DNA from 3 places in the Pseudomonas sp. F-14 TE3623 genome. Region 1 is predicted to be linked to each of the others. Evidence: predicted binding sites of a transcription regulator. Region 1 holds the regulator's gene; each other region holds the start of a gene.
The links. The regulator sigma-54, encoded in region 1, starts transcription at its own class of promoters, with help from an activator protein. The targets are predictions, from matches to a motif close to ANTGGCATNNANNTTGCTNT.
Positions count from the first base shown of each region.

Region 2: AB7M29_RS12995 (CmpA/NrtA family ABC transporter substrate-binding protein) is a predicted target of sigma-54. The motif match lies at 2,639-2,658, and genes of this name have one in related genera.
Region 3: AB7M29_RS12730 (circularly permuted type 2 ATP-grasp protein) is a predicted target of sigma-54. The motif match lies at 1,444-1,463, and genes of this name have one in related genera.

Region 1 is NZ_JBRJHM010000001.1:1,714,499-1,720,069, forward strand. Features, by position in the region: gene AB7M29_RS07630 (HPr family phosphocarrier protein) at 1-267, opposite strand, end outside; gene rapZ (RNase adapter RapZ) at 283-1,140, opposite strand; gene ptsN (PTS IIA-like nitrogen regulatory protein PtsN) at 1,143-1,607, opposite strand; gene hpf (ribosome hibernation-promoting factor, HPF/YfiA family) at 1,620-1,928, opposite strand; gene AB7M29_RS07650 (RNA polymerase factor sigma-54) at 2,008-3,501, opposite strand; gene lptB (LPS export ABC transporter ATP-binding protein) at 3,686-4,411, opposite strand; gene lptA (lipopolysaccharide transport periplasmic protein LptA) at 4,411-4,959, opposite strand; gene lptC (LPS export ABC transporter periplasmic protein LptC) at 4,946-5,518, opposite strand; gene AB7M29_RS07670 (KdsC family phosphatase) at 5,526-5,571, opposite strand, start outside.
Region 2 is NZ_JBRJHM010000001.1:2,818,925-2,824,495, forward strand. Features, by position in the region: gene AB7M29_RS12985 (nitrate/nitrite transporter) at 1-353, opposite strand, end outside; gene AB7M29_RS12990 (ANTAR domain-containing response regulator) at 716-1,291, opposite strand; gene AB7M29_RS12995 (CmpA/NrtA family ABC transporter substrate-binding protein) at 1,307-2,518, opposite strand; gene AB7M29_RS13000 (quinone-dependent dihydroorotate dehydrogenase) at 2,748-3,767, shown strand; gene rmf (ribosome modulation factor) at 4,015-4,230, opposite strand; gene rlmKL (bifunctional 23S rRNA (guanine(2069)-N(7))-methyltransferase RlmK/23S rRNA (guanine(2445)-N(2))-methyltransferase RlmL) at 4,761-5,571, shown strand, end outside.
Region 3 is NZ_JBRJHM010000001.1:2,757,804-2,763,374, forward strand. Features, by position in the region: gene speE (polyamine aminopropyltransferase) at 1-86, shown strand, start outside; gene AB7M29_RS12720 (hypothetical protein) at 305-538, shown strand; gene AB7M29_RS12725 (ribonuclease E inhibitor RraB) at 754-1,095, shown strand; gene AB7M29_RS12730 (circularly permuted type 2 ATP-grasp protein) at 1,496-2,905, shown strand; gene AB7M29_RS12735 (alpha-E domain-containing protein) at 2,918-3,868, shown strand; gene AB7M29_RS12740 (transglutaminase family protein) at 3,865-4,674, shown strand; gene AB7M29_RS12745 (c-type cytochrome) at 4,817-5,571, opposite strand, start outside.

The DNA of each region.
Region 1 (5,571 bases):
TTCGTCGAAGTAACGGTTGATCAAGTCTGTTAGCGCATTCAGCGCTTCCTGCGCTTGTTCGCCTTCGGTGATCAGGTGGATTTTGGTGCCCTTGCCCGCAGCGAGCATCATCATTGCCATGATGCTTTTGCCATCGACCGTGGATTCCGGAGTGCGTCCTACCCTGATCGTGCAATCCTTGAACTCACCGGCGACCCCAACGAATTTTGCAGACGCGCGGGCATGCAGGCCCAGCTTGTTGATGATTTCGATTTCCAGAGCAGGCATCGCGATGTGAATCCTTTAGCTGAGGTCGCGGTGGCGGACCTGGACGTTCTTCAGGGTTTTTTGCAGGACCTGACCCAGACGTTCGGTCAGGTAGACAGAGCGGTGATGCCCGCCAGTGCAGCCAATGGCAATGGTGACATAGGCGCGGTTGCTGGCGGCAAAGCGGGGCAGCCACTTGAGCAGGTACGAGGAAATGTCCTGGAACATCTCTTCGACGTCAGGCTGTGCCGCCAGGTACTCGGCCACCGGTTGATCGAGCCCGGACTGTGCCCGTAGCTCCGGCTTCCAGTAAGGGTTGGGCAGGCAGCGCACGTCGAACACCAGATCGGCGTCCACCGGCATGCCACGCTTGAACCCGAAAGATTCCACCAGGAACGCAGTACCAGGCTCCGGCTGATTCAGCAGGCGCAGCTTGATGGTATCGCGTAGCTGATACAGGTTCAGATTGGTGGTGTTGACCTTGAGGTCGGCCAGATCGGCGATAGGCCCCAGCAGATTGGTCTCGTCCTGAATCGCCTCCGCCAATGAGCGATTGGCGCTGCTCAGCGGGTGACGACGGCGAGTTTCCGAAAAGCGTTTGAGCAAGGTTTCTTCGTCGGCGTCCAGGTACAGCACATCGCACTGGATATGCCGGCTGCGGACCTCTTCCAGCAATTCGGGAAACCGTGACAGGTGGCTCGGCAAGTTACGCGCATCGATAGACACGGCCACCAGCGGTTGTGCCAGTTCAGTATGAATCAGCGCGCGTTCGGCCAGCTCCGGCAGCAAGCCGGCAGGCAGGTTGTCGATGCAGTAATAGCCGTTGTCCTCGAGCACATCGAGGGCGGTACTTTTACCTGAGCCGGAGCGGCCGCTGACGATGATCAGGCGCATGATTAGTGACCGTTCTGCTCGTCCAGGACAACCTGATACAAGGCTTCATTGCTCGGGGCGCTGCGCAGTTTTTCACGCACTTCCTTGCGATCCAGCATGCTGGCGATCTGGCGGAGCAATTCCAGGTGTGCATCGGTGGCAGCTTCCGGGACCAGCAGCACAAACAGCAGGTCAACCGGGGCACCGTCGATGGCGTCGAAATCGATAGGGGCTTCCAGGTGCAGCAGCGCACTGATTGGCGAGGTGCAGCCTTTGAGCCGGCAATGGGGGATGGCGATGCCGTTGCCGAAACCGGTAGAACCGAGTTTCTCACGGGCAATCAGGGCCTCGAAGACGTCCTGCATTTCCAGATCCGGTACTTCGCGGTGGATAAGGTTGGCAATTTGCTCGAGGGCTTTCTTTTTACTGCCACCCGGCGCGTTCACTTGGGAACGGCCGGGGGTCAGGATGGTTTCTAGTCGGATCATGGATTGGGGGTGTTAACGACCGGTCGCGCCCTGGAGGAGGCTCTGGGTCTTTTCCTTATGCTTTTTGAGTTGGCGATCCAGCTTGTCGGTCAGCAGGTCGATGGCGGCATACATGTCCGTATGCTCGGCATTGGCGACCACTTCTCCGCCGGGAATATGCAGCGTGGCTTCGATCTTCTGCAGCAGTTTTTCGACGTTCATCGTGACTTGCACATTGGTGATCTTGTCGAAATGCCTCTCCAATCGGTCGAGTTTTTCGCCGATGTAGGTGCGCAGGGGTTCGGTCACTTCCAGTTGGTGTCCACTGATGTTGACTTGCATACAGCTTCTCCTTCGTTGCCAGTGCATAAAGCGGCAGGCAGAAATGCCTGCCACTGGAACGCTGTGGCGAGCCCGGCGGCTACATCAACCGCTTCCGTTCGCTGGAAGGCGCGATCCCCAGGGATTCGCGGTACTTGGCGACGGTGCGACGGGCTACCTGAATGCCTTGTGCCTCCAGTAAACCAGCGATCTTGCTGTCACTCAACGGCTTTTTCTGATTTTCCGCAGCAACCAGTTTTTTGATGATCGCGCGGATCGCTGTGGACGAGCATTCACCGCCTTCGGAGGTACTGACGTGGCTGGAAAAAAAGTATTTCAGTTCATAGATGCCCCGTGGGGTATGCATGAATTTTTGTGTGGTCACCCGTGAAATCGTCGATTCATGCATACCCACCGCTTCGGCGATGTCATGCAGTACCAACGGCTTCATGGCTTCGTCACCGTATTCAAGAAAGCCGCGCTGATGCTCGACGATCTGGGTGGCGACTTTCATCAGGGTTTCATTGCGGCTTTGCAGGCTCTTGATGAACCAGCGAGCTTCCTGCAGCTGGTTACGCATGAAGGTGTTGTCAGCGCTGGTATCAGCGCGGCGCACGAAGCCGGCGTATTGGGCATTGACCCGCAGGCGTGGCACAGATTCCTGATTCAGCTCCACCAGCCAGCGCTCGTTGTCCTTGCGCACAATCACGTCGGGAACGACGTATTCGGCTTCAGTGGACTCGATCTGTGAGCCCGGGCGTGGGTTGAGGCTCTGGACCAATTCGATGACCTGGCGCAGCTCATCTTCCTTGAGCTTCATGCGGCGCATCAGCTGGCTGTAGTCGCGGCTGCCGAGCAGGTCGATGTAATCGGTGACCAAACGCTTGGCCTCGGCCAGCCAAGGGGTCTTGGCGGACAGCTGGCGCAGTTGCAGCAGCAGGCATTCACCGAGGTTGCGGGCGCCGATGCCAGCGGGTTCGAATTGTTGAATGCGGTGCAGGACGGCTTCGATTTCGTCCAGTTCGATGTCCAGTTCCGGGTCGAACGCTTCGAGGATTTCCTCGAGGGTTTCGTCCAGGTAGCCCTGATTGTTGATGCAGTCGATCAGGGTTACGGCGATCAGACGATCGGTGTCGGACATCGGTGCCAGGTTCAGCTGCCAGAGCAAATGGCTTTGCAGGCTTTCACCGACTGATGTGCGGGTGGTGAAATCCCACTCGTCATCATCATTGCTCGGCAGGCTGCTGGCGCTGGTCTGGTAGACGTCCTCCCAGGCCGTGTCGACGGGCAACTCGTTGGGAATTCGTTCGTTCCAGTCGCCTTCCTCGAGGTTATCCACCGTCGGGGCGGTTTCCTGGTAGGAGGGTTCCTGAATGTCGGCGTTGGGTTTCTGTTCGGCGCTATCGGCCAAGGGGTCTGCGTTATCGAAGTCGTCGCCTTCTTCCTGGCGTTCGAGCATCGGATTGGACTCCAGGGCCTCCTGGATTTCCTGTTGCAGGTCCAGGGTCGACAATTGGAGCAGGCGGATGGCCTGTTGCAGCTGCGGTGTCATCGTCAGCTGCTGGCCCATTCTCAAGACTAGCGATGGTTTCATGGCAGGGGCTTAACACCTTATTCGCCGGCGCACATGCGCCATCCACTACAGGGCGCCGAAGCGCCAAACATAAGCAAATTATATGCCCGAAACTGAAGTGTTTGCCTAGAGCGCTGTAACAATAAAAAGTTATTGATTTTTTATTGAAGTGAGCGCTCTCTCGGCGACCCGGGCACCTGAGTGCTTACAGGCGGAACTCATGACCCAGATACACTTCCTTGACCAGTTCATTGGCTAGGATGGTGGCGGAGTCACCTTCAGCGATCAGTTGACCATCGTTGACGATGTAGGCGGTTTCGCAGATATCCAGGGTTTCACGGACGTTGTGGTCCGTGATCAGCACACCAATGCCTTTGGCCTTGAGATGATGAATGATCTGCTTGATGTCGCCCACCGAAATCGGGTCCACACCGGCGAAGGGTTCGTCTAGGAGGATGAATTTCGGATTGGTGGCCAGTGCCCGGGCGATTTCCACGCGGCGGCGTTCACCACCGGACAGGCTCATGCCGAGGTTGTCGCGGATGTGGTGGATGTGAAATTCCTGCAGCAGGCTTTCCAGCTCTTGGCGACGACCGGCCTTGTCGAGTTCCTTGCGAGTCTCGAGGATGGCCATGATGTTGTCGGCCACCGACAGTTTGCGGAAGATCGACGCTTCTTGCGGAAGATAGCCGATACCCGCCTTCGCACGACCGTGCATCGGCTGGTGGCTGACGTCCAGGTCATCGATCAGTACACGGCCCTGATCGGCCTGTACCAAGCCGACAATCATGTAGAAGCAGGTGGTTTTACCGGCGCCGTTAGGGCCAAGCAGGCCGACGATCTGACCGCTGTCAATGGACAGGCTGACGTCGCGCACGACCTGACGGCTCTTGTAGCTCTTGGCCAGATGCTGAGCTTTCAGAGTTGCCATTACTGGGCCTTTTGCTCGTCGGTTTTCTTCTTCGGCTGGATCACCATGTCGATGCGAGGACGCTCCTCGGTAACCTTGTTACCCGTGGCACGACCGGCACTCGCAAGCTTTTTGACTGTGTCGTAGACGATTTTCTCGCCTTGGGTGACGTTGTTGTCTTTGTCGATGACTTTGGCGCGATCGATCAGCACGACGCGGTTTTGCGAGGCGTGGTACTGAATTGTCACTCCGTAACCCTGAACAGGCTTGGTGTCGCCCGCCGTTTGCAGTTGCTCGAAGTAGGCGAGGTTGCCCACCGAAGTCACCACGTCGATGTCGCCGGCCGGGGTGCGGGTGATGGTCACGGTGTTACCGGTGACCTTCATCGAGCCCTGCGTAATGATTACATCGCCTTTATAAGTGGCAACGCCATTCTTGTCGTCCAGTTGGGCATCGTCGGCCTGAATGCGGATAGGCTGCTCTTGATCGTTCGGCAGAGCCCAGGCGCTCACGCTTCCCAGTGCTGCGCCCAGACTGAGCAAAATAGGGAGAGTTTTAACGAGCCTCATACTGTCCTCTTACGTTCGATAGCAGGTGTATCCTGCTTTCTTTCAAGTACGCTTTCATTCCGTTGCCTGTCGATACACCGCCAGCGCCGTCGATTCTAACGGGTTGATCGGTCTGCGCATATTGCTGCTGCGGGAACACTGTCATACGGGTGGTGGTAATCAGGGTTTTGCGGTTTTTTTCATCGAAACGCGTGATACGTACCGAGTCAATCAGCTCGACCTGAGTGCCGTCCGGGTTGACTTCGCCGCGTTCGCTCTGGACGTGCCAGGGGAATTCGGTGCCACGGAACATGTTCAGGTCAGGATTGGTCAGCAACGTCACTTCGGTCGCTTTCAGGTGCTCGACCTTGTCCGACGTCATTTCGTATTGCAGTTTGCCGTCGGGCAGGTACTGCACGCTATGGGCGTTGATGGCGTAATAGTCGATCGCGCTTTCATCGACCTTCACCACCGGTTTGTCGAGGAAGCGTTCCGGGCTGATGTTCCAGTAGCCGACCGCTGCAAAAATCGCTGCGATGCAACCGAACATCAGGATGTTACGAATCTTTTTGCTCAGCATGATGGGCTCACAGGTACGCGGCGTTGGCCGCATCGAGGCGGCCCTGGGCGCGC
Region 2 (5,571 bases), 1.1 Mb from region 1:
GATGCACCGGCCATGCCGAGGAACAGGCCCAGCAACAGCGCCTGCTCGTAACTGTGAATGCCGAGTTTCCAGGCGACTAACAGGGCGCAGATGACGATCACCTGGCCGATTATCCCGGCGGTCTTAGGCGACAGGCGATCAGCCAGCAGGCCCATCGCAAAGCGCAACACGGCCCCGGCCAGAATCGGCGTGGCCACCATCAGCCCGCGTTGTTGGGTGGTCAGGTGCAGGTCAGCGGCGATCTGCACTGCCATTGGGCCGAGCAGGTACCAGACCATGAAGCTCAGATCGAAATAGAGGAAGGCTGCGAACAGGGTCGGGGTATGGCCGGATTTCCAGAAGCTTGAATTCATCGCGCACCTCAGCTGTCAGGCGTATCAAGAAGGAGTCATGAGCTTGCAGGTGGGGCGCCGCAACGGCCGCACCACCAGCCCCGGTCTCTGGGGCCAAAACGGAAAAACGCCGCTACCCGATCCGCCAAGGGGGCGAATGAGGTAAGCGACGTCTTTGTCGTAGGTGGGGCAACCGCCGTTGGTTACCTTGCAGTGATTTACTTAGCGAGATTTGTGCCAACAAGGGCGATCGAGTCGCGGCTATTCGCGAGCAAGCCCGCTCCCACAGGGGAGTTGTGTCGTTCACGACATTGAAGTTCGACACAAATCAAGTGTGGGAGCGGGCTTGCTCGCGAAGGCGATAGATCATTCACCGCAGGACTTCAGCCAAGCAGTTCACTCATGGCAATGATCTGCTCCGCCACCTGTATCAGCTTCTGCTGGCGGCTCATGGCCTGGCGGCGCATCAGGGTGTAGGCCTCTTCTTCGTTGCAGTCCTTCATCTTCATCAGAAGCCCCTTGGCCAGCTCGATGCGCTTGCGCTCGGCCAGTTGCTGGTCGCGGGCGTGCAGTTGCGCGCGCAGAGCCTGGTCGCTTTCAAAGCGCGCCATGGCCACGTCGAGAATCGGCTGCAAGCGTTGTGCGTGGATGCCTTCGACGATGTAGGCACTGACGCCGGACTTGATGGCGCGGCGCATCACGTCGGGATCGTGCTCGTCGGTGAACATCACAATCGGCCGTGGTTGGTCACGGGTCACCAGCACCACTTGCTCCATCACATCGCGGCTCGGTGACTCGGTATCGATCAGGATCACGTCCGGGCGCACCGTTTCGACGCGCGCGGGCAGGTCAATGGTCAGGCCGGACTCGTCGATGACCTCGAACCCGGCTTCGGTCAGGGCCGCCTTCAGACGCCCGACTTTTTTCGCAGTGTCATTGATCAGCAGGATACGCAACATATTCGTAGGCTCCTGTCAGCGGCTGGCGAGAAGGGGAGCGCTGTCGCTCATGGCGTGCAGCGTGAAGCTGCGGGCATAGCCGGCCGGGTCCGAGCCGTCCCAGACTTTGCCGTCGATCAGTTGACTGCTGCGCATTTCCTGGCACCGGGCGGGCACACCGACAGCGGTGGCGGCCTCACGGTATAAGTCTAGTTGCTGGACCTGACGGGCCACGCCGAGGTAATCCGGGTCGTCACGCAACAAACCCCAGCGCCGGAACTGGGTCATGAACCACATACCGTCGGACAAATACGGAAAATTGACCTCGCCACCACCGTGGAAACGCACGGCGTGCGGGTCTTGCCAGCGATTACCCAGACCGTCGGCGTAGTCACCGAGCAAGCGCGGTTCGATGCACTCGAGCGGTGCATCCAGATACTCAGGCGCACTCAACAGTTGCGCGGTGCTGCGGCGATTTTCGCGGCTGGCTTCGATGAATCGGCTGGCTTCGAGGATCGCCATCACCAATGCCCGTGCGGTGTTGGGGTATTGCTCGACAAAGGCGCGGGTGCAGCCGAGGACTTTTTCCGGGTGATCGGGCCAGATCGTCTGGGTGGTGGCCATCGTAAACCCGAGATTTTGCTGTACTGCACTGGCCGCCCACGGCTCGCCGACACAGAAACCGTCGATGCGCCCGGCTTGCAGGTGCGCGACCATTTGCGGCGGCGGCACCACCACGCTGTCGACATCCTGCAATGGATGAATACCCTGGCTCGCGAGCCAGTAATACAGCCACATGGCGTGGGTGCCCGTAGGAAATGTCTGCGCGAAGGTCAGTTTTGGGCGACTTTGGTGCACATGTCGGTCCAGTGCTTCAGGACTGGTCACGTCCAGGGCCTGCAAACCGTGGGAGAGGTTGATGCTCTGGCCGTTCTGGTTCAGGCCCATGAGCACGGCCATGTCGGTGGAGGCTACGCCGCCGATCCCCAGATGCACCGCGTAAATCAGGCCGTACAGGCTGTGGGCGGCGTCGAGTTCGCCGCTGACCAGTTTGTCTCGCAGGTTGGCCCAGGACGATTGGCGCTTGAGGTTCAGGGTCAGACCGTACGGTTGGGCGAAGCCCTGAGTGGCCGCGACCACCACTGAGGCGCAGTCGCTCAAGGCCATGAAGCCGAGGTTGATTGCGGTTTTTTCCGGGGCATCGCTGCCATTGACCCAGGCCAGTGGGCCGGCTGATGGTTCGTTCATCGATTTCGCACCTTCCAAAAAAAAGCGTCGTCCCAAGGCCCTTGCGTGGGCAAAGCCGGGTGACGACGCCATTGTCCTTCCACTCATCCCGCCGTTGGCATGAGTGCTGATGCCTGTGACGGTGCAAGGCATATGCCATCGCTGGCTGATTTTGTTGCGCGCCTCGCGTGAAGCCCTGATGCGCGGCTATAATCGCCGCCTCTCATCGCCAACCGAGTCAAGCCTGCCCATGTACACCCTGGCCCGTCAGCTGCTGTTCAAACTTTCCCCGGAAACCTCCCACGATCTGTCCCTGGACCTGATCGGCGCGGGCGGGCGTTTGGGCCTCAACGGCTTGCTGTGCAAGGCACCGGCGAAACTGCCGGTAACGGTCATGGGCCTGGAGTTCCCGAACCCTGTGGGTTTGGCGGCCGGTCTGGACAAGAACGGCGCAGCGATCGATGGCTTTGCCCAATTGGGTTTCGGTTTCGTCGAAATCGGTACCATCACGCCGCGTCCACAACCGGGCAACCCGAAACCACGGATTTTCCGCTTGCCGGACGCCGAGGCGATCATCAACCGCATGGGTTTCAACAACCTCGGCGTCGATCACTTGCTCGCTCGCGTGGCGGCGGCCAAGTACAAGGGCGTGCTGGGCATCAACATCGGCAAGAATTTCGATACGCCGGTTGAACGTGCGGTCGACGATTACCTGATCTGCCTGGACAAGGTCTATGCCCACGCCAGCTATGTGACGGTCAACGTCAGCTCGCCTAACACCCCGGGCCTGCGCAGCCTGCAATTCGGCGATTCGCTCAAGCAATTGCTCGCCGACCTGGCCACCCGCCGGGCGGAACTGGCCCTGCGTCATGGCAAACATGTTCCGCTGGCGATCAAGATCGCGCCGGACATGACTGACGAAGAAACCGCTCAAGTCGCCCAAGCGTTGATCGAAACCGGGATGGACGCGGTGATCGCCACCAACACCACCCTGAGTCGCGTCGGTGTCGAAGGTATGGAACATGGTGACGAGGCGGGCGGTTTGTCCGGTGCACCGGTTCGCGACAAGAGCACTCACACGGTGAAGGTGCTGGCGGCGGAACTGGCCGGTCGCTTGCCAATCATCGCCGTGGGCGGCATCACCGAAGGCAAGCACGCGGCTGAGAAAATCGCCGCGGGTGCAAGTTTGGTGCAGCTCTACTCCGGCTTCATCTATAAAGGCCCGGCGTTGATTCGTGAATCGGTGGATGCCATCGCCGCGCTGCGCTAATCCCTGTGGGAGCGGGCTTGCTCGCGAAAGCGTTGGGTCAGTCAACATCATTCTTGAATGTTAAATCGCTTTCGCGAGCAAGCCCGCTCCCACAGGTCATGTGTTTGCAGTTCGAGATTGAGTTTCTGGCAGACATAAAAAAGGGCTCCTCGAAGGAGCCCCTGGGCCGAAGCCCGCCGTCCGGATGGGACGTGCGTGGTTAAGTCGTTGCGTAATCAGATTGTCGTGTCGGAGTGTGTGCCCTGTATTAGCCGACGGCGTGAAGTTCGTTGAGTCTGTGGATTCCCGCAGTGCCGGTCATACCGTCCCAGTTGTCGCCGCGTCCTTCTCGCCAGCCATTGATCCAGGCTTGGCGTACCGACGGTAGAGTAAAAGGGCAAAGCTCACGGGATTTACCACCAACGCCATATTGATATCCGCGCAAAAATGCTCTTTCCAACGGATCACGCTTAAGTCTTCTCATAGGGTGTTGCCCTCACTTGTTGACTGTATTTATCGCGTCGACCTCAATCGAGGTCAGGCAGAAAAATCCTGCCGTTGGCGGCTCGCTGCCGGCGTCGCGAGCCAAGGTGTTGACGCCGTTGCGACGTCAACCTGTGTTGAGTTCTAACCAATGCGTCACATCGAGGGAATGATCGTTTTGTCATAAGAACGTAACCATAAAGATGCTATGGCCATAAGTAACACGATATTTGTCCCGCGTTTATTGGCCAAACCCCGGTATGATCGGCCCTGCGCTGGATGAGAGGGGTGAGGCCTTTAACGAGAATGACACCCGTTCACTTGGGGACTATTCGACGAAGGGTCGACTTATGACATTTTGTTGCATCAACTTTTATATCTGTCCTGGCATCTAAGCTCTTTTAACCCGAGCAGTCAGGGTGGGACGGCACACCTTCGTGCCACGCGGGCGTTCTGTCAGAAAAACGCCTGATTGAAAACCGGATCGGCAATGCGTTGCCGATTCACTTAGCTAAAGGCTCTGGAATTACCATGTCCGATCGTTTCGAACTCTTCCTCACTTGCCCCAAAGGCCTTGAAGGCCTGCTCATCGAGGAAGCCGTCGGGCTTGGCCTTGAGGATGCACGTGAGCACACCTCGGCTGTGCGCGGCATGGCCACCATGGAAACCGCCTATCGCCTGTGCCTGTGGTCGCGTCTGGCGAACCGGGTACTGCTGGTGCTCAAGCGCTTCCCGATGAAGGACGCCGAAGACCTCTATCACGGCGTGCTGGATATCGAGTGGCAAGACCACATGCTCAACGATGGCACCCTGGCCGTCGAGTTCAGCGGTCACGGTTCGGGCATTGATAACACGCACTTCGGCGCCTTGAAGGTCAAGGATGCGATCGTCGATAAACTGCGCACCCCGCAGGGCGACCGTCCGTCCATCGACAAGCTCAACCCGGATCTGCGCATTCACCTGCGCCTGGACCGTGGCGAAGCGATTCTGTCCCTCGACCTGTCCGGTCACAGCCTGCACCAGCGCGGTTATCGTTTGCAGCAGGGCGCGGCGCCGCTGAAGGAAAACCTCGCGGCGGCGATTCTGATCCGTTCCGGCTGGCCACGGATTGCCGCCGATGGCGGCGCGCTGGCTGACCCGATGTGCGGTGTCGGTACGTTCCTGGTCGAAGCAGCGATGATCGCCGCCGACATGGCGCCGAACCTGCGTCGCGAGCAATGGGGCTTCACCGCCTGGCTCGGTCACGTGCCTGCGCTGTGGAAAAAGCTCCACGAAGAAGCCACCGAACGCGCCGCAGCCGGCCTGGCCAAGCCACCGCTGTGGATTCGCGGTTACGAAGCTG
Region 3 (5,571 bases), 1.0 Mb from region 1:
GCTACTACAACCCGGAAATCCACATCGGTGCGTTCGCCTTGCCGCAATACGTACTGCAAGCGGTGAACAAACCCAGCAACGACTAAAGGTTGCACACAACTCCCCTGTGGGAGCGGGCTTGCTCGCGAAAGCGGTGATTCAGTCGACATGCATATTGACTGAATCACCGCTTTCGCGAGCAAGCCCGCTCCCACAAGGGGTCTTGTTTTTCCTGTCAGAACACCGCAATTCGTTTGAACGATCAGTCAGCGCAAAAGTCCAGATACTTGTAAGCCCATCCATGGGTTTTATCGAGGAGGCACCGATGCAAAAGTGGAAAATCACTTTCGTGGATGATCACGGTGAAACAGTGGACGAACTCTTCGAGTGCGAGGAATGCCCGAACAGCGAGCAAGCCGCCAAGCTCATTCGCGCCCGGTGCCTGCCGGTCGCTGCCGAACTGGATCTCAATGATCTGGAGGGTCGTACCGATGATCCGACCGTCAAAAGTCTGAAATCCCAGAACAGCATTGAAATCATCAGTATTACCCCGATCTGATACACCTCCTGTCACATTCACAACCAGACCTTGGCAGCAGCTCTATCTTGGGGCTACTCTGCAAGCGAGATCAGCGAATGACTCGCTAAGGTCTGGTCTTGTCAGCTACATGCTTGTTTCCCGTCGGCAACCTCTGTTGCCGTATCACTTTCACCAATCGGTTGAAAGTGCAGGGAATACGGAAAGTCTATCCATCAGTCTGAGGGGGACGTTTCATGAGCACAGCCTATCAAGAAGACATCAGCAGCAGCGTGCTGCGCCGCATGAAAGAAGGCGGTTTCGACTTTTCACGATTCCACCCCATCGAGTTCTACGCCATTTTCCCGGACGAGGAGCGGGCACGCAGGGCGGCAGGTCATTTCAGTGGTGAATCCTTGAATGCCCAGATCAGCGTGCGCGACGACGGCGCGTGGCATTTGGAACTGAGCAAAGTGATGTACGCCACCTACGACGGGATCGGCGACTTTGAACAGGACTTCGAGGCGGTGGTCGAGCCTCTGGGCGGTATCATCGAGGGATGGGGCGTCAAGCAGGAGGTACGAGGGCTACTCGCATAACTTTATGAACAGTGACAACACTCAGCAACGGCTGACCTTTGGGTTGGCCGTTTTCGTTTCGCGGTTTGAATCTCTTGATCGTGCTTTTGATTCATAACGTTTCAAAAGCGCAAAAAAAGCCACCTGAACAGGCGGCTAAAAGGGAAGAACAATAAGGTTTCCAGCGAATGCGTCGATTATCCGCACCGCCCCCCGGGCAGTGAAATCAACTCTGACTATGCTGCAGATAGGCGACAGCATTGCTTCGCCATGAAGCGGGGGCGATCAGGTTGGGGCATTTACCGCACAGGATTGGTGCGGTGCATACAACGCCATTATCCAACTGATTGATATCAAAGCGTTTATGCCGATGGCACGGGCCTTGCGAAGGCTTGGATGTCCGGGTGACAAGGAGTACGGCATGATCCGCACCTATTTTGATGAGATGTACGATGCCGGCGGCCAGGTCCGCCCGCATTATCGGGAGTTTGCCCGTTGGCTGGCCGAAACGCCTGACGAGCTTTTGGCACAACGGCGACGCGAGGCCGATCTGTTATTTCATCGTGCCGGGATTACATTCACGCTCTATGGTGATGAGCAGGGGACAGAGCGCCTGATTCCCTTCGACACCATTCCCCGCAGTATCCCCGCCAGTGAATGGCGGGTCGTCGAGCGCGGCTGCATTCAGCGGGTCAAGGCATTGAACATGTTCCTTGCCGACCTCTATCACGAGCAGCGCATCATCAAGGCCGGCATCATTCCTGCCGAGCAAGTGCTGGCCAACGAGCAATACCAGTTGGCGATGCAAGGGCTGGATCTGCACCGCGATATCTATTCGCACATTTCCGGCGTCGACCTGGTGCGCGATGGCGACGGCACGTACTACGTGCTCGAAGACAATCTTCGTACACCCAGCGGCGTGAGCTACATGCTCGAAGACCGCAAAATGATGATGCGATTATTCCCCGAGTTGTTCGCGGCCCAGCGCATTGCACCGATCGACCACTATCCGAACCTGTTGCTCGACACCCTGAAAAGCTCCAGCCCGATCGACAACCCGAGCGTGGTAGTGCTGACGCCGGGGCGCTTCAACAGCGCGTTTTTCGAGCATGCGTTTCTGGCCCGGGAAATGGGCGTTGAACTGGTGGAAGGCGCGGACCTGTTCGTGCGCGATGACAAGGTGTTCATGCGCACCACGGACGGGCCGAAAGCCGTCGACGTGATCTATCGTCGCCTCGACGATGCGTTCCTTGATCCGCTGGCGTTCAACCCGGATTCGATGCTTGGTGTTCCAGGACTGCTGTCGTCCTACCGCTCCGGCAATGTGGTGCTGGCGAATGCCATCGGCACCGGGGTCGCGGACGACAAGTCGGTGTATCCCTTCGTCACGGACATGATTCGTTTCTACCTGGATGAAGAGCCGATCCTGAAGAACGTGCCTACATGGCAGTGTCGTAATCCCTCTGAACTGTCCCACGTGCTGGCCAATCTTCCAGAACTGGTGGTCAAGGAAACCCAAGGCTCCGGTGGTTACGGAATGCTGGTGGGGCCGGCGGCGACGGCAGCGGAAATCGAATCTTTCCGTGAGAGGATCAAAGCCAAGCCCCACGCGTACATCGCCCAACCGACGTTATCTTTATCGACCTGTCCGACCTTTGTCGAAAACGGCATCGCTCCACGCCATATCGACCTGCGTCCGTTTGTATTGTCTGGCCGCGAAACCCGGGTAGTGCCCGGCGGTTTGACCCGTGTCGCCTTGCGCGAAGGCTCCCTGGTGGTGAACTCATCCCAGGGCGGCGGAACCAAGGACACCTGGGTGGTCGAGGATTGAAGGAAGCCTGCCATGTTAAGTAGAACTGCCTCGGATCTGTATTGGATGTCGCGTTACCTGGAGCGGGCCGAAAACCTCGCACGGATGCTCGACATCAGTTATTCGCTGTCACTGATGCCTCAGGACGGTCGTGGCGACGGCTTGCACGAACTCGCCATGCCGTTGCTGATCACCGGCACTCTGGACGATTACCTGGAGCGTCACGGCGATCTGCATGCCGAACGGCTGCTGCATTTTTTCGCGTTGGATGCGGCCAACCCGGCGAGCATCTACAGCTGCCTCGGTGCCGCGCGAGCCAGCGCCCACGCGGTGCGTGGGCGAATCACCGCCGACATGTGGGAAAACATCAACGCCACCTGGCTGGAAATTCGCGGGATCGCCGAGCAAGGCTTGAGTCGCTACGGCATGAGCCGTTTCTGTGAGTGGATCAAGGAACGTTCCCACCTGTTCCGAGGCGCGTCCTACGGCACCATCATGCGTAACGACGCGTTCCGCTTCATTCGTCTGGGCACCTTTATCGAAAGGGCTGACAACACTTTGCGCCTGCTCGACGCTCGTTACGAAATGGCCGGCGATCAGGCCGAAGCAGTCAGCGACGGCACGGCTCACGCCTATTACCAGTGGAGCGCCTTGCTGCGGGCCTTGTCGTCGTTTGAGGCTTACACCGAGATTTACCGCGACGCCCCTGGTGCCCGACATGTGGCCGAGTTGTTGCTGCTGCGCGCCGACGTGCCGCGATCCCTGCGCGCCTGCACCGAAGAAATCGACCAGATCCTCGCCCAATTGCCGGGGGCCAACGGCCGTCCCGCGCAACGCCTGGCCGCGGAAATGGACGCACGCCTGCGCTACACCGGTATCAACGAAATTCTCGACGAAGGCCTGCACGCCTGGCTGACCGAGTTCATCCCGCTGGTGCGCCAGTTGGGCAACGCCATACACAGTTCCTACCTGGAGGCTGCATGAGACTTTCCATTAGCCACGAGACCACCTATCACTACGAAGATCAGGTGCGGGCGAGCATCCAGTACCTGCGACTGACCCCCCATGACAGCGAGCGCCAACACGTGCTCAGCTGGCAGCTCGACCTGCCACGCCCGGTGCGCGCGCAACTCGATCCGTTCGGCAACATTCTGCATGTGCTGACCCTGGACGAACCCCACGAGGCAATCATCATCGGGGCCCGAGGGCAGGTGGACATCGACGAACTGCGCGAAGCCGAGCATGAAAGCCAGTCGGCGCTGCCGTTCCTGCGCTTCACACGCCTGACCGAAGCCGACGAAGCCCTGCGCGCGTTTGCCGAGAAGGCCTGCAAACAACGCCGGGATCGTACGGCGCTGATCGATTTGATGCATGGCCTGAACCAGCACATGACCTACACGCCGGGTTCCACCGAAGTGGACACCAGCGCCGCCCAGGCTTTCGCCGGGCGTTCCGGGGTCTGCCAGGACCACACACATGCCTTCCTCGCCTGCGCCCGCAGCCTGGGCATTCCCTCGCGTTATGTATCGGGGTATTTGTACAGCGAGAACAGCGAACACCTGGCCAGTCACGCCTGGGCTGAAGCCTGGCTGGATGACGCCTGGTACAGCTTCGACGTAACCAACGAACTGGCCCGCCCGGAGCGTCACCTGAAACTGGCCGTGGGCCTGGATTATCTCGACGCCTGCCCGGTGCGCGGCATGCGCCGTGGCGGTGGGTGCGAGCAGATGCATGCGAAGGTGTTTGTCTCACCGACGCCAGCGCCGGTGATCTCCGTCCAACAGCAGTAAGATTGGGGATACCGCTTCGCGAGCAAGCCCGCTCCCACATTAGAACTTTGGCGTGCACAAAATTTGTGACACAAAGGAGAACCAATGTGGGAGCGGGCTTGCTCGCGAAGCGGCCAGTCCAGGCAGCACAAGGCTCAAGCGATCAAGGCTTCACCTTCCGCCCCGCCATATGCTTCAAATACCCCATCAACAATTCCAGATCCCCCTCCGGCAACACCGTCGTCGCGAACGCCGGCATCTTCGCCTGCGGCCACTGGCGCAAGCTCTGCGGATCACGAATGTAGCGCTTGAGGAAATCCGCGCCGAAATACTCGGTCGGGTTGAACGGAATATTCAGGTCCGGCCCGAACTGCGCATCCCCTGCGCCATTGAGTCGATGACAGGCCAGGCAGTTCTTCTGAAACAGCGCAAAGCCCTTGTTCACCGGATCGTCCGCCTTCAGCGCAGGATCGGGCAGCAGGGCAGGGAAGCGCTCGGCCACTGGGGCCATGCGCTTGATGCTGGCGACTTCGAACGGCCATTGTTCGGGGCTGATGTTGCCCGCTTGTGGATCGGTCCAGACCAGATAAAACGGCCCCGCACTGTGCTTGTCCTCTGACAGCGGCGGCCAAGGCTTGGCCGGGTCCTCAATCGCCAACCAGGCCCGTGCGCCTTGGGTATTGAGCAGCGGCGCGGCAGCCAGTTCGGCGGCAAAACCGTCCAGGGCTACGGCTTGCAGGTGGTCATCCGGCTTGATATCCGTCAACAACGCCGCCAACGGCACGGCGCGATAGCTCATGTCCCGTTTGTAGGAAACGTCGTTAGTGATCGTGATGGTCTGAACCTGAGGATGCTTGAGCAATTGCTCGGTCTGCCAGGTGCGAGAACTCGCGCCCAGCTCCAGATTCAGCTGTGCGG